2 regions of the Streptomyces sp. SAS_270 genome follow, and region 2 is predicted to be linked to the other one. Evidence: predicted binding sites of a transcription regulator. Region 2 holds the regulator's gene; the other holds the start of a gene.
The links. Region 2 encodes HrcA, which represses chaperone genes, less so after heat shock. Its sites were predicted from a motif close to TTNGCACTCNGNNNNNCNGAGTGCNAA; they were not measured.
Positions count from the first base shown of each region.

Region 1: the regulator HrcA is predicted to act here: its motif matches at 5,909-5,935, upstream of ACN6LB_RS06130 (FmdB family zinc ribbon protein).

Region 1 is NZ_JBMNDS010000006.1:40,488-47,853, reverse strand. It holds gene ACN6LB_RS06165 (L,D-transpeptidase) at 1-258, opposite strand, end outside; gene ACN6LB_RS06160 (P1 family peptidase) at 397-1,473, opposite strand; gene ACN6LB_RS06155 (low temperature requirement protein A) at 1,492-2,712, opposite strand; gene ACN6LB_RS06150 (hypothetical protein) at 2,972-3,154, shown strand; gene ACN6LB_RS06145 (MscL family protein) at 3,234-3,710, opposite strand; gene ACN6LB_RS06140 (hypothetical protein) at 3,840-4,439, opposite strand; gene ACN6LB_RS06135 (S-methyl-5'-thioadenosine phosphorylase) at 4,605-5,483, opposite strand; gene ACN6LB_RS06130 (FmdB family zinc ribbon protein) at 5,562-5,897, opposite strand; gene ACN6LB_RS06125 (MFS transporter) at 6,104-7,366, opposite strand, start outside.
Region 2 is NZ_JBMNDS010000008.1:171,127-178,492, reverse strand. It holds gene dnaJ (molecular chaperone DnaJ) at 1-698, opposite strand, end outside; gene hrcA (heat-inducible transcriptional repressor HrcA) at 699-1,715, opposite strand; gene ACN6LB_RS08320 (MBL fold metallo-hydrolase) at 1,920-2,666, shown strand; gene ACN6LB_RS08315 (DUF3097 domain-containing protein) at 2,712-3,509, shown strand; gene hemW (radical SAM family heme chaperone HemW) at 3,720-4,952, opposite strand; gene ACN6LB_RS08305 (SpoIIE family protein phosphatase) at 4,997-6,979, opposite strand; partial or broken gene ACN6LB_RS08300 (HAMP domain-containing protein) at 7,185-7,366, shown strand, end outside.

The DNA.
Region 1 (7,366 bases), on a different contig from region 2:
CTCCGCCACCGTCATCCTCACATCGGTCAGCTTCCCGTCGCTGACCTTCACCCCGGTGGCGTTGATGGACGCGCTCGTCGAACCGTCCTTGGCGGAGATCGCGATCTTCGCCGTCGACGTCTTGGTGCCGCCCCTGCCGTTCTTGCCGTCGGTGTCGGCGTTGGCATTGCCGCCGCAGGCGGTCAGGGTGAGGGCGCCGACCACCAGGGCGGCACAGGCGCCCAGTGCGCGCCGCGCTGTTATGTCCGGCGTTGCCACGGGCTGCTCCAAGTGTCGTGATGTGCGTGATCCGCTCCAGTACGTGGAGAGAGAGCGAGCCGTGGCGCGAAGGGTTCCCGCCCTCCGCGCCTGACGCCATCACGTGACAGAACCAGGACAATCAGCCAACCGTCGTCCCTAATCGCCGCCGTGTCCGCTGCCGCAATCGCTGCCGTGTCCGCTGCCGCGTTCGCTGCCGTAGAGCTCCCGGTACGAGGGCCATGACCCGCCGGGCCCGTCCACCGACTCGGCTGCGCGCACGGCCCGGACGATCGCGCGCGTGACCAGGTCCGCGCCCGCCGCGAGGATCTCGTTCAGCGCGAGGGGATTCCCGGCGGCGAGCGGCCGAGCACCCGTGGCCAGCGCGAACACCGTGTCCCCGTCGTTCAGCAGATGCACCGGCCGCACGGCCCGCGCGATGCCGTCGTGCGCCGTGCCCGCGAGCTTCTGCGCCTGCGCGCGCGTCAGGTCGGCGTCGGTGGCGACGACCGCGAGCGTGGTGTTCAGCGGGGGAGGGGAGTTCTTCGCGGCCGCCTCGGCCAGCCGCAGCCGCGCCGTCTCGTGGACCTCGTCCGACGGATATGCCATACGGCCCTGGAACAACTCCCCGTACAGCGCCCCCGTCAGCGGATCCACCGCCGATCCCGCCGCGTTGGCCACCACCAGCGCCGCCACCGTGATCCCCGAGTCGAGGACGGCACTCGCCGTTCCGATCCCGCCCTTGACCGCGCCGACGGTCGCTCCCGTGCCGGCGCCCACGCACCCCTCCCGCACCGGAGCACCGGGTTCGCTCGCGGCGGCGGCCTCGACCGCGGCCCGGCCCGTCGACGCGTCCGGCCTCGCCCGGAACTCGCCGCCGCGGCCCAGGTCGAAGACGCAGGCGGCGGGCACGACCGGGACGACGTGCGCCGGGCTCGGGCCCACACGTACCCCGCGTCCCCTTTCCTCCAGCCAGGCCATCACCCCGGACGCCGAGTCCAGCCCGTAGGCGCTGCCACCGGTCAGGACGACCGCCTCGACCTTCTGCACCAGGTTGCGCGGGTCGAGCGCGTCGGTCTCCTTCGTGCCGGGGCCGCCTCCACGTACGTCCACAGCCGCGATCGCGCCCCCCTCAGGGGTGAGCACGACCGTGCTGCCGGTGAGCCAACCGTCGCCGGTGCGTGTCGCATGCCCCACACGCAGGCCCGCGACATCCGTCAGAGCGTCAACTGTCATGCGCCCAGTGTTCCTTCGCTAGACGGCCTCCGCCTCCCCCCGCTCCGGGGCCCGCCCGATCAGCGTCACCCCGGCCACCACCGCCAGCGCCGCCACGATGCCGGCCGCGAGCACTCCCCAGTCGCCCAGGAACGTGCACACGAGGACCAGCAGCGCGGTCACCGGAAGGACGAGCTGCTGGGCGATGCCCACCTTGAAGTGGCGGGCATGCAACGCCCACACCGTCAGCAGGTACAGCGCCGTCGGCAGGGTCACCGCGCCGGACGCGGCAAGCGTCGAGATGTGCGCCTTGCCGACCGCCTGCTCCACCGCGACCTCCAGGCCCGCACCGATCGCCGCCGCCGACGCGAAGATCACGTAGTGGCCGTAACCCCACAGGAAGGCCTGCCCGTTGGAGCGCAGCCGACCGTGGATGGGGACCGCGAAGTAGATCCACCACGCGGAGAAGACGATCAGCAGCCCGCCCGCGGCGATCGGCAGCAACTCGCCCAGGGCCTCCTGCTCGTCCATGGCCGACTTCACGGCGACCGTGGCGGCGGCGATCGTCTCGCCCAGCACGATGATCGTGAACAGCCCGTACCGCTCGGAGATGTGGTGCGGGTGCCAGGACGTGGTGAAGCTCTTCTCCGCGTACAGCGGGACGCACAGCTCGGCGGCCACCATCACCAGGAACACCCAGGGAAGGGCGGGCTCCGGCAGGAACAAACCCACCCAGCCGACCTGGCACAGCAGCACACCGCCCGCATACCGCAGCGCCGTGGTTCTCTCACTGCCCTCGGCCGCGCGTGACGCCCGCAGCCACTGCGCGATCATCGCGAACCGCATGATCACGTAACCGAGCCAGACGAGCAGGAACGCGTGGTCCTCGAACGCCCGCGTCACCCCGGCGGCGAGCACCAGGACTCCGGCGATCTGGACCAGGGTGACGACCCGGTACAGCGCGTCGTCGTTGTCGTACGCGGAGGCGAACCACGTGAAGTTCATCCACGCCCACCAGATGGAGAAGAAGACCATCGCGTAGTTGAGGACGCCCTCACCCGCGTGCCCCTCGGCCACGGAGTGCACCAGTTGGACACCGGCCTGGGCGATGGCCACCACGAAACAGAGGTCGAAGAAGAGTTCCAGCGGCGACGCGACCCGGTGTTCCTCGTCCCGACCGCGTGCGGTCATGGTGCGCAGCGGTCCGCGCGGGACCGGCTGTGGCGTGGAAGCGGCTTCTGATGGGGAAGTGGACGTCATACGGCCAAGCACATCAGAAACTCCCGGGCCCGGGAGACGGCTCGGCACCCGAAGACGACGGGGCGGGCGCGGGCGTGGGCCGATGCGGCGGACCGGCTCCCCGTGCGCCGGCGGTGCGGTGCCGGCCGGGACCCCCGGTGGCGCGGCGCCGGCCGGGACCCCCGGTGGTGCAGCGCTGACCGGGACCCCCGGTGGTGCGGCGCCGACCCGGTCCCCAGCTGGACCAGGGGGCGGCGGCCCCTCGGCGTACCCTGGGGGCATGAGTACCGCCCCCGCCCCCGAACCGCGCGACCCGAAGAACGCGCTCGACTTCGACGACCCGCTGTACCGGCAGTCCTCAGACGACACGGACGACGGCTGGGGCGAGCGGCCCACCACCGGCGGCGACAGCGCGGCCGACCTGAAGCGCTTCCTCGACGAGAAGCCGCCCCACCACATCTGAGCCCGGGCCCGGCACCCCAGGGCCCCGAACCCCCGTGTCCGGGCCCCGAGGTGCCGTGCCAGGCGCGGCAACGCGCCGGCTACTCCCGGCTGTGCCCCGAACCGCGCTGCGCCACCAGGGCGTCGCGGATCTCCTTGAGGACCTCCAGCTCGGACACCTCGATGATCTCCTGCGTGCCCTCCTTCGCCTTCTGGCGGGCGGTCTGCCGGGCCAGGTACTTGGACATCGGCAGGACCATCAGGAAGTAGACGACGGCCGCGGTGATCAGGAACGTGAGCGTGGCGCTGAGGACCGTGCCCCACATGATCGGGATGCCGCTCGTGACCGCACCCGTCGCCTTGTCGACCGTGCAGGGCGACTTCAGGCACGAGCGGTACTTGTCGAGATCCTTGGTGCCGAACGCGCCGACCAGTGGATTGATGATGCCCTTCACCACCGAGTTGACGACATTCGTGAAGGCGGCGCCGATGACCACGGCGACTGCCAGATCGACGACGTTCCCACGTGTCAGGAAGGTCTTGAAGCCCACCCAGACGCCTGGCTTCTTCTCGCTCACCAAGAGGCCCCTCTGCACAAGTTGTGGAACAAACAGCTCCGCAACCTACGTCAGGGTCTGCCGGGCCTGTCCAATTGGGTAGCTCCAACGAGGGACTTGACACCTGGTCGGTGGTGCGTCCTGGGAGGCTCAGCACAGCGTCACCGCCAGCCGAGAGGTCGCGCTCGCCCCGGCCAGCCGCGCGGCCGCGGCCCGTGGGACCGACAGGACGAGCAGCGCTCCCGTCTCGGTGGCACCGATGTCCGGCACGTCGGTCACCCGCGCACCGGACGCGACCACCCGCGCCGCACCGCCGCTGTCCGCGGCGACCACGTCGACCCGGTCGCCCGGCCGCAGCAGCCGGACGGTGGCCGCGTCGGCGATCCGTACCGGCGCCGTCACCCTCTCGACCGCACGCCGCTCGCGCCCGGAGACAGAACCGGAGACAGAAGCAGGGGCTGAAGCAGGAGCGGAGGCGGAGGCCGGTGCCGCCGCGGGACGCCCTCGTGCACGCTCGGCGTCACGAGGGCCCGCCGCCACCAGCGCGGCCGCCGTGACCGCGAGCCCCGCGGCCACGGCTCGCCTCCGGTGCCGCAGCAGACGCCGCAGCAGATACGCGCCGCCCCGCACCCGCACGGGGGCGAAGTGCGGCACCTCGCACGTGGGAGGAGCGTCCGTGCCCAGCGGGCGTACCGAAGGAGAGACCGAGCGAGGGACCGAGCGAGAGACCGCGGAAGGGAGCTGTGCCATGGTGACCACCACCTGCGACGAGAGATCGGCTTGCGATCCCACGATGAGGCCTTGCGGCGAAGCCCGCCGCGGCCGGTGGGTTACTGGCGGGTTGTGGACAACTCCCTCACCCGAACGGGAAGTTCCGCCCCGGCGACCGGTGGTGGCGAGCGGTCGGCCGGAGGGTCACGGCAGCTCGAAGCCCGGGTCCATCCCGCCCAGCGCCCTGGTGCACGGACAATCCCGCGTCTCGTTCGCCGGCAGCCCCGCCACCAGGTCGAACAGCACGCTGCGCAGCCGGTCGACGTTCGCCGCGAACACCTTCAGCACCTCGTCGTGCGAGACGCCCTCGCCGGTCTCGGCACCCGCGTCAAGGTCGGTGACCAGGGTCAACGACGTGTAGCAGAGCTCCAGTTCACGGGCGAGAGCCGCCTCGGGGTGACCGGTCATGCCCACCACGGACCAGCCCTGCGCCCGGTGCCACAGCGATTCGGCGCGGGTCGAGAAGCGCGGCCCCTCCACCACCACGAGCGTGCCGCCGTCCACGGGCTCCCAGTCCCGGCCGCGGGCGGCCTCCAGCGCGGCCTTGCGGCCGACGGGGCAGTACGGGTCGGCCAGCGACACGTGCACGACGTTCGGCACGCCCCCACCGGGCAGGGGGTGCCCGTCGAAGTACGTCTGCGCCCGTGCCTTCGTACGGTCGACCATCTGGTCCGGAACGAGCAGCGTCCCCGGCCCGTAGTCGGGGCGCAGACCGCCCACCGCGCAGGGGCCGAGCACCTGGCGGGCGCCGACGGAGCGCAGCGCCCACAGGTTGGCCCGGTAGTTGATGCGGTGCGGCGGCAGATGGTGGCCGCGGCCGTGCCGGGGGAGGAAGGCGACCCGTCGCCCGGCGACCTCGCCGAGGAACAGGGAGTCGCTGGGCGGTCCGTAAGGGGTGTCGACCTGTATCTCGGTGACGTCGTCGAGGAAGGAGTAGAGGCCCGAGCCGCCGATGACACCGATCTCGGCCCTGGCCTGCGTCTTCGCCCCGGCCGGGCCCTGAGGATTCTCCGTGTTCGCCATGGACCGCACCCTAGCCGGGCCGGGGAACGCCGAAGACCCCGTCGTCGTATGACGACAGGGTCCCGTAAGAAGTGAGCCTTACGCGGCGGAGCTGCTGCTGCTGCTGGACGAGCCGCTGCCCGACGACTTCGCGTCCGAGGAGGACGAGGAGCTCGACGAGGACGTGGAAGTCGACGACGAAGAGCTCGGCGACGCGGACGTCGACGGCTTCGACGCCGGCGAGCTGCTCGACGAGGAGCCGCGGCTGTCATTGCGGTAGAAGCCGGAGCCCTTGAAGACGATGCCGACGGCCGAGAACACCTTCTTCAGGCGGCCACCGCAGTTGGGGCACTCGGTCAGGGCATCGTCGGTGAACTTCTGCACCGCCTCGAGGCCCTCGCCGCACTCGGTGCACTGGTACTGGTAGGTCGGCACTTGTCTTCCTCCTGGCACTCTCACTCAGTGAGTGCTAACGATCGTCCATATTAACCTGTGCGGCCAGCAAATGGAGTAACGTGCGTCACCTGCCCGCGGGCGGCGGTCAGGGCTTGACCGTCATGAGGGCCTTGTGCCCAAGTGAGAAGCCGCTTTGCGGCGGAGTCACAGTGACGTATTCCTGCGGAAACGGAATATTCGACACGTCACATCTCACCGATCGCGACAGGCTCGCGATGGGCCACGCCGCGCGTGACCACTCTGGTCGCGCGCGGCGGCGCGAGGTGCGAGCGCAAGGTCACCAGGGTCGCCAGAGCCAGTGCCGTACCGGCCATCGGCACCAGGAAACCTGCACCGTCCCAGAGGCGGTCCTCCAGTTGTCCGGCGACCGTGACGGCCGCCGCCTGGCCGAGCGCGACCGCGCCCGTCAGCCAGGTGAAGGCCTCGGTGCGGGCGGTCGCCGGCACCAGGCCCTCGACCAGCGTGTAGCCGGTGATCAGGGCCGGAGCGATGCACATGCCGACCAGGAGGCCGATTCCGGCGAGCACCACCACGGAGTGGGCGGCCCACAGCCCGGAGGCGGTCAGCGCGAGGGCCGCGTACCCGACGAGCAGCCGCCGCTGCGGGGCGATCTTCCAGGCGACGGCGCCGCAGACGACACCGGAGAGCATGTTGCCCGCGGCGAAGACGCCGTACAGGACACCGTTCAGCCCGGGTTCGCCGATCGACTCGGCGAAGGCGGCGAGCGAGACCTGCATGCCGCCGAAGACGGAGCCGATGCCGAGGAAGGTCACGATCAGGACGCGGATGCCGGGGACGCGCAGCGCGGAAACGTGCTCCACGCGCGCGTGGGTCGCGGGGGCGACGGAAGGCTGGGTGCTCTTCTGTGCGGCGAACAGAAGTCCGCCGATCAGGGTCAGTGCGGACTCGGTCAGCAGGCCCGCGGAGGGGTCCACGGTGGTGCACAGGGCGGTCGCCACCAGCGGGCCGAGCACGAAGGTCAGCTCGTCCGTGACGGACTCGAAGGCCGCCGCGGTGGTCATCAGGGGTGAGCCCTGGAGCTTCACGCCCCAGCGGGCGCGGACCATGGGGCCGACCTGCGGCACCGAGGCGCCGGTCGGTACGGCCGCCGCGAACAGCGCCCACAGGGGGGCGCCCGAGAGCGCCAGCGCGGTCAGCGCGAGACCGGAGACGGAGTGTACGAGGACGCCCGGCAGCAGGACGGCGCGCTGCCCGTGGCGGTCCGCCAGGCGGCCGCTGTAGGGCGCGAACAGGGCCATGGCGACCCCGGTGACGGCGGCGACGGCGCCTGCGGCGCCGTACGAACCGGTGGTGTGCTGCACCAGGAGCACGATCGAGATGGTCAGCATCGCGAACGGCTGGCGTGCGGCGAAACCGGGAAGCAGGAACGTCCAGGCGCCGCGGGTGCGCAGCAGCTGTCCGTATCCCGGGCGGGCGGGAGCCGACGA
Region 2 (7,366 bases):
TCGCCCGCGAGCTGGATCCGCGTGCCGTTGTCCACACCGGCCGGGATCTTCACGGTCAGGGTCCGGCGCGAGCGCACCCGCCCGTCGCCCGCGCACTCCGGGCACGGGGTCGGGACGACGGTCCCGAAGCCCTGGCACTGGGGGCAGGGGCGGGACGTCATGACCTGGCCGAGGAAGGACCGGGTGACCTGCGACACCTCACCGCGGCCGCGGCACATGTCACACGTCTGGGCCGTGGTCCCCGGCGCAGCGCCCTCACCACTGCAGGTGGTGCAGACGACGGCCGTGTCGACCTGGATGTCCTTCGTGGTGCCGAAGGCCGCCTCGTCGAGCTCGATCTCCAGCCGGATCATGGCGTCCTGGCCGCGGCGCGTACGCGAGCGTGGCCCGCGCTGCGACGCCGTACCGAAGAACGCGTCCATGATGTCCGAGAAGTTCCCGAAGCCGCCGGCTCCGAAGCCTCCCGCGCCGCCGCCCGACTGGGACAGCGGGTCGCCGCCGAGGTCGTAGACCTGCTTCTTCTGCGGGTCCGACAACACCTCGTAGGCGGCGTTGATCTCCTTGAAGCGCTCCTGCGTCTTCGGATCGGGATTGACGTCCGGGTGCAGCTCGCGGGCGAGCCTCCGGAACGCCTTCTTGATCTCGTCCTGGGAAGCGTCGCGGCGTACGCCGAGTACGGCGTAGTAGTCCGTGGCCACTTACGACTCCGCCAGGATCTGTCCGACGTACCGTGCCACCGCTCGTACCGCTCCCATCGTTCCCGGGTAATCCATGCGGGTCGGTCCGACCACGCCAAGTTTCGCTACTGCTTCGACGCCCGAACCGTAGCCGACCGAGACCACGGACGTGGAGTTGAGTCCCTCATACGCGTTCTCGTGACCGATCCGTACGGTCATGCCCGAATCCCCCGCCTCACCAAGCAACTTGAGGAGCACGACCTGCTCCTCCAGCGCTTCGAGGACCGGACGGATAGTGAGGGGAAAGTCATGTCCGAAGCGGGTGAGATTGGCGGTGCCGCCGATCATCAGCCGCTCCTCGGTCTCCTCGACAAGCGTCTCCAGGAGAGTGGAGAGCACCGTGGCGACCGTACCCCGGTCCTCCGCCTCGAAGCTGTCGGGGAGGTCCTGCACGAGCTGCGGGACGTCCGCGAAGCGGCGGCCCGCGACCCTGGCGTTGAGCCGCGCCCGCAGATCCGCGAGCGACGTCTCCCCGAACGGCGCCGGACAGTCGATCATGCGCTGCTCGACCCGGCCGGTGTCCGTGATCAGCACCAGCATCACACGGGCGGGGGCCAGCGAGAGCAGCTCCACGTGCCGCACCGTCGAGCGGGTCAGCGAGGGGTACTGCACGACGGCGACCTGCCGGGTGAGCTGCGCGAGCAGCCGCACCGTACGGCCCACGACGTCGTCGAGGTCGACCGCGCCGTCCAGGAAGTTCTGGATCGCGCGACGCTCGGGTGCGGTCATCGGCTTGACGCCCGCGAGCTTGTCGACGAAGAGCCGATAGCCCTTGTCCGTGGGGATGCGCCCGGCGCTGGTGTGCGGCTGGGCGATGTACCCCTCGTCCTCCAGGGCCGCCATGTCGTTGCGGACGGTCGCGGGCGAGACCCCGAGGCTGTGCCGCTCGGTGAGCGCCTTGGAGCCGACCGGCTCCTCGGTCCCGACATAGTCCTGGACGATGGCGCGCAGCACCTCAAGCCTTCGGTCACTGAGCATCGCGCACACCTCCAGCGGTCTTCCAGCGGTCTTCCAGCTGCTCCTGGCCTGGCACTCAGCGCATGCGAGTGCCAGCGTTCCCCGGCCCAGTGTACGGCCGTGGGGTACGGCCCCGGCAAGGGCGGCCCTGCCATGTCATGCCGACGTGTACCGACCTGTCCTGCGATGTCGTGCCTGTACCCGCCTCGCCGCTAGCGTCGGCGTATGAAGGTGACTTGGGAAGAGGCGGGGTGGGAGGAACTGTCGCCGCGGGTCGGGCGGCGGCGGCTTCCCGTGTGGGACTGCACCGCCGGGCTGGTGGTCGGCGAGGGCGCGGCGCTGCTGATCGACGCGGGGTCGAGCCTGGGCGAGGGCGCGCGGCTGCGCGCCGAGGCGCAGCGGCTCCTGGGTCCGCCGGGCGGCGACCGCCGTGTGACACACCTCGCGCTCACCCACCCGCACTTCGACCACGTCTTCGGCGCGGCGGCGTTCGCGGGGGTGGAGGTGTTCGGCGCGGTGGGCGTGGACGCGGTCCTCACCCACGACCGGGAGGAACTGCGCGCGGACGCCGTACGCAACGGGCTGGACGCGCGGGCGGCCGCCGAGGCGGCCGATCTCCTCGCCCGTCCCCGCCATGTCGTGTCCGGTGAGTGGACCCTCGACCTGGGCGGCGGTCTGCAGGTGCTGCTGGCGAACGTCGGCCCGGGCCACACCTGCCACGACCTGGCGGTCCTCGTGCCGGCCACGGCCTCCGCCCCGGAGGTCGTCTTCTGCGGCGACCTCGTCGAGGAGTCCGGCGAGCCGCAGGCCGGTCCGGACGCCGTCCCCTCCCACTGGCCCGCGGCCCTGGACCGGCTGCTCGACCTGGGCGGCGAGGACGCGGTGTACGTGCCCGGCCACGGAGCCGCGGTGAATGCGGCGTTCGTCCGGGCGCAGCGGGACTCGCTGGCGGCCCGTTTCGGCGTGTCGTAGGAGGGTGTACGGCGTCGGCGCGGCGCTTCTCCTATCGTCATCCGAATGCGCCAGTACTCTCCGGACCTGACCCCGCCCTGGAAGAAGCCCAAGCCCGTGCCCGAGGTCCCGGCGGACCCGGGACTGGTGGTCGAGGAGCCCGGTACCGGTTTCTGCGGTGCGGTGATCCGCTGCGAGGCGGGCACGGTGACGCTGGAGGACCGCTTCGGCAAGCACCGGGTCTTCCCGATGGAGCCGCGCGGCTTCCTCCTGGAGGGCCGGGTGGTCACGCTCGTCCGCCCCGCCGCCGGTCCCCTGCGGCCCACCCGCACGGCGTCCGGTTCGGTCGCCGTGCCGGGTGCGCGGGCCCGGGTGGCGCGGGCCGGGCGGATCTACGTCGAGGGCCGTCACGACGCCGAGCTGGTCGAGCGGGTCTGGGGCGACGACCTGCGCATCGAGGGCGTGGTCGTGGAGTACCTGGAGGGTGTCGACGACCTGCCGTCGATCGTCGAGGAGTTCGCTCCGGGGCCGGACGCGCGGCTGGGGGTCCTGGTGGACCACCTGGTGCCCGGCTCCAAGGAGTCCCGCATCGCGGAAGCGGTGACGAGCGAGCACGCCCTGGTGGTGGGTCACCCGTACATCGACATCTGGGAGGCGGTGAAGCCGTCGTCCGTCGGCATCCCCGGCTGGCCCCGCGTCCCGCGCGGCCAGGACTGGAAGACGGGCGTGTGCCGCGCCCTGGCCTGGCCCGAGAACACCGGCGCGGCCTGGCAGCACATCCTGTCCCGGGTGCACTCCTACAAGGACCTTGAGCCGGAACTCCTGGGCAGGGTGGAGGAACTGATCGACTTCGTCACGGCGTGATCTGGCGGGGCGCCATTTGCAGGGGGGCGCGTTGGGGTCGGGTCCGTGCCGGTACGTCTTTCCCGTCGCCGCGTGGGGGCGCGCGTGACGCCGAGGGGCCGGCGAAGCCGCGTCACTGCGGGCAATCGTGCCGCCAGGAGCGGCACGGGTGGGCGCAGCGGCACCCCGTGAACGCCGGATGGCGTGACCCACCGGCGTGCCGGGGGCCGCTCAGTCCACCAGGTCTCGGACGATCGCGTCAGCGAGGAGGCGGCCGCGCAGGGTGAGGACGGCGCGACCGGCGTCGTAGGGGACGGGGTCGAGGAGGCCCTCGGACAGGGCCCGGCGGGAGGCGGCGAGACCGGCCGGGTGGAGCAGGGACAGCGGACAGCCGTCGCGGAGCCGCAGCTCCAGGAGGATGCGTTCCACGCGGCGGTCCTCCTCGGAGAGGAGTTCACGGCCCGCCCCGGGGGACGTCCCCGCGGCCAGCGCACCGGCATACGCCCCGGGATGCTTGACGTTCCACCACCGCACCCCGCCCACATGGCTGTGGGCGCCGGGACCCGCACCCCACCAGTCGGCGCCCCGCCAGTACAGCTCGTTGTGCAGGCAGCGGGCCCCCTCGGAGGTGGCCCAGTTGGAGACCTCGTACCAGTCGAAGCCCGCCGCCGACATCACCTCGTCGGCGATCAGGTAGCGGTCGGCGTGGACGTCGTCGTCGGTCATCGGAACCTCGCCCCGCCGGATGCGCCGGGCGAGCTGCGTGCCCTCCTCGACGATCAGCGCGTACGCGGAGACATGGTCGGGCCCGGCGCCGAGCGCCGCGTCGAGCGAGGCGCGCCAGTCGTCGTCCGTCTCCCCCGGCGTGCCGTAGATCAGGTCGAGGTTCACATGCTCGAAGCCGGCCGCGCGGGCCTCGGCGACGCACGCCTCGGGGCGGCCGGGGGTGTGGGTGCGGTCCAGGACCTTCAGGACGTGCTGCCGGGCGCTCTGCATGCCGAAGGAGATCCGGTTGAAGCCGCCGGCCCGGAGGGTGGCCAGGTAGGCGGGGTCGACCGACTCCGGGTTCGCCTCCGTCGTGACCTCCGCGTCGGGCGCCAGGCCGAACTCGTCGCGGATCGCCCCCAGCATCCGTACGAGATCGTCGGCGGCCAGCAGCGTGGGCGTACCGCCTCCGACGAAGACCGTGCGCACCGGGCGCGGGTCGTCGCCGAGGACCTTGCGGGCGAGGCGGACCTCGTCGATCAGGGTCGACGCGTAGTTGTCGCGGGAGGCGAGGACGCCTCCGGTGCCTCGCAGCTCGGTCGCCGTGTAGGTGTTGAAGTCGCAGTAGCCGCAGCGGGTCGCGCAGTACGGGACGTGCAGATAGAACCCGAGGGGGCGGTCGGCCGCGCCGGCCAGGGCGTGCGCGGGCAGCGCGCCGTCGTCGGGGACGGGCTCACCGTCGGGGAGTGCGGAAGGCATGCCTTCCATTGTCCCGCACGGGCGGACATGCGCCGTACGCCCTCTTACTCCGCCTGCAGCACCAGCAGTGCCAGGTCGTCCTCCGGCGGCTTCTCGCCGAACTCGTGCACCAGCCGGCGGATGCGTTCCGCTATCAGCTCGGCGCTCAGCCCGGCGCAGCCGGTGAGGGCCTGCGCGAGGCCTTCGTCGTCGTCGAACTGGCGGTGGCCCGAGCGCCGCTCCGTCACGCCGTCCGTGACGCACAGCACGCTGTCGCCGGGGTACAGCTCGAAGGTCTCGGCGGTGTAGGTCGCGTCCTCGACGACGCCGAGGAGCGTCTGCGGTCTTGCCACCTCGCGCACCTCGCCGGTGGGGCCGAGGAGCAGCGGCAGCGGGTGCCCGGCGGAGGCCAGGGTGCAGTGCACTCCGCCGTCGAAGGGCACCAGTTCGCCGTAGAGGAGGGAGAGGAAGCGGGTCTGCGGGCCCTCGTCGGCGGCGAGCCCGGGGCCGCCGGTGGCGACGAGGGCGCGGGCCGCGGCGTCCGCCGCCTCGGTGGCGTCGTCGAGCAGGAGCTGGTTGAGGCGGTCGAGGACGTCGGGGACGTCGTACCCCTCGCGGGCCAGCAGCCGCAGCCAGGGCCGGGCCAGTCCGATCACGACGGCCGCCTCGGGCCCCTTGCCCTGGACGTCGCCCACGGCGAAGCACCAGCGGCCGTCCCCGGCCGGGAACAGGTCGTAGAAGTCGCCGCTGGGGCCGCCCTTGTCGAGCGGCTCGTACACGAGGGCGCTGCTCACGCCGGGGATCTCGGCGACGGCGCCGGGCAGCAGGCCGCGCTGGAGGACGCGGCTGATGGTGGCCTGGCGGGCGTACTGGCGGGCCGCGCCGATGGCGAGGGCGACCCGGCGGCTGAGGTCCTCGACGAGTCCGTTGACCTCGTCGGGAAAGCCGACCACCCCGGCGCGCCCGATGACGAGGGTGCCGAGCGGGCGCCCGCCGGCGATCAGTCGGTACGCGAGGGCCGCACCGTCCGTCCCGCGGGCGCCGGGCTCCTCGCCGGGCCAGGGCACGGGGACGGCGCGGGAGCGTACCGAGTCGGGCAGCCGCGGCGGGTCCTTCTCCAGGGCGCGGCGCAGTTCCTCGATGTGGTTCTCGCTGCCGTGCCAGACACGGGCGAGCCGTGGCCCGAAGTCGACGCCGAGGCCGCCCCGGCCGGCCCGGTCGGTGGCCTCGTCCTCCAGCCATACCGCGCACCAGTCGGCGATGCGCGGGACGAGCAGTTGTCCGGCGAGGGCGGCCACGAGGTTCTCGTCGAGCTGCCCGGCGAGCATGTCGGAGGCCTCGGCGAGGAAGGAGAGGGCGCCGCGGTTCACCCAGTCCTGGTCCTGGCGGGCTCGGTGCCGCGGCTCGGCGGCGAGGGCCTCGGAGATCCGCAGGCCGCGCTCCAGGGTGTGCTGACCGGCGTACGCCTCTTCCGCGGGTTCCTCCAGGGACGCGCGCCCGTCGAGGGGCAGCCGGGCCCAGACGGTCTTGACGCCGGTGCGATAGGTGATGCCCCAGGCTTCGGAGAGAGTGGAGACCAGTCGCAGGCCGCGGCCGTACTCGCGGGTGCCATGGGGGCGCTCGGCGGCTTCGTCGCGTACCGCGCGCGCCGGGTGGCGGTCGGAGACCTCGATGAGCAGCGTGCCCGGCGACCCGTCGGCGGCGGCCTCCAGGCGGCAGACCGCCTCGACGTCGGTGCCGGCGTGCACGACGGCGTTGGTGACGAGTTCGCTGACGACGACCATCGCGTCGTCCACCGGCCAGTCCCGGCGCCGCCGGGCGTCGGCCGACCCGGCAACGGCCTGGGCGCGCGCCTCCGATTCGGCTCCGGGCGCGGCGGGTTCGGTCCAGCCGGCGAGCGCGGCGCGCACGAACTCGCGGGCGGCGCCGGGCGCCAGGGGCGTGCCGGGCAGCGAGGTGCGTGCCACCGCCTCCTGACCCGGCCGGTGGTGCGCCGGCGCATCAGGAGCACGGGCAACGGACTCCCGTTGCGTCGGAATGACCCCCACGGTGTTGCTCCCTGAGCAGTTCGGACGAATACGCCTCAGGCGACACGGACAGAGTGACAGACTGGCCACGCCCATAAGCGCCGAGTTACCGAAGTGGGCCGCCATGAGTGAGAACAGTGCTACGCATGTGCTCGAAGACGGACAGATTCGGGCACCCGAGGACGGGGAGATCCGGGCATCGGATCTCCGTCCTCTGCTCGCCGCGATGGCGGCCGCGCGCGACGGTGACTTCAGCAGGGTGCCGGAGACGGGGCACGGCCTGGTGGCCGATCTCGGCACCGCGTTCAACCAGATCATGGACCGCAACACGCACTTCAACTCCGAGGTGCAGCGTGTCCGCAGAGAGCTGGTGCGGCACGGGCGGCTGGACGAGCGGCTGTCGGCGAG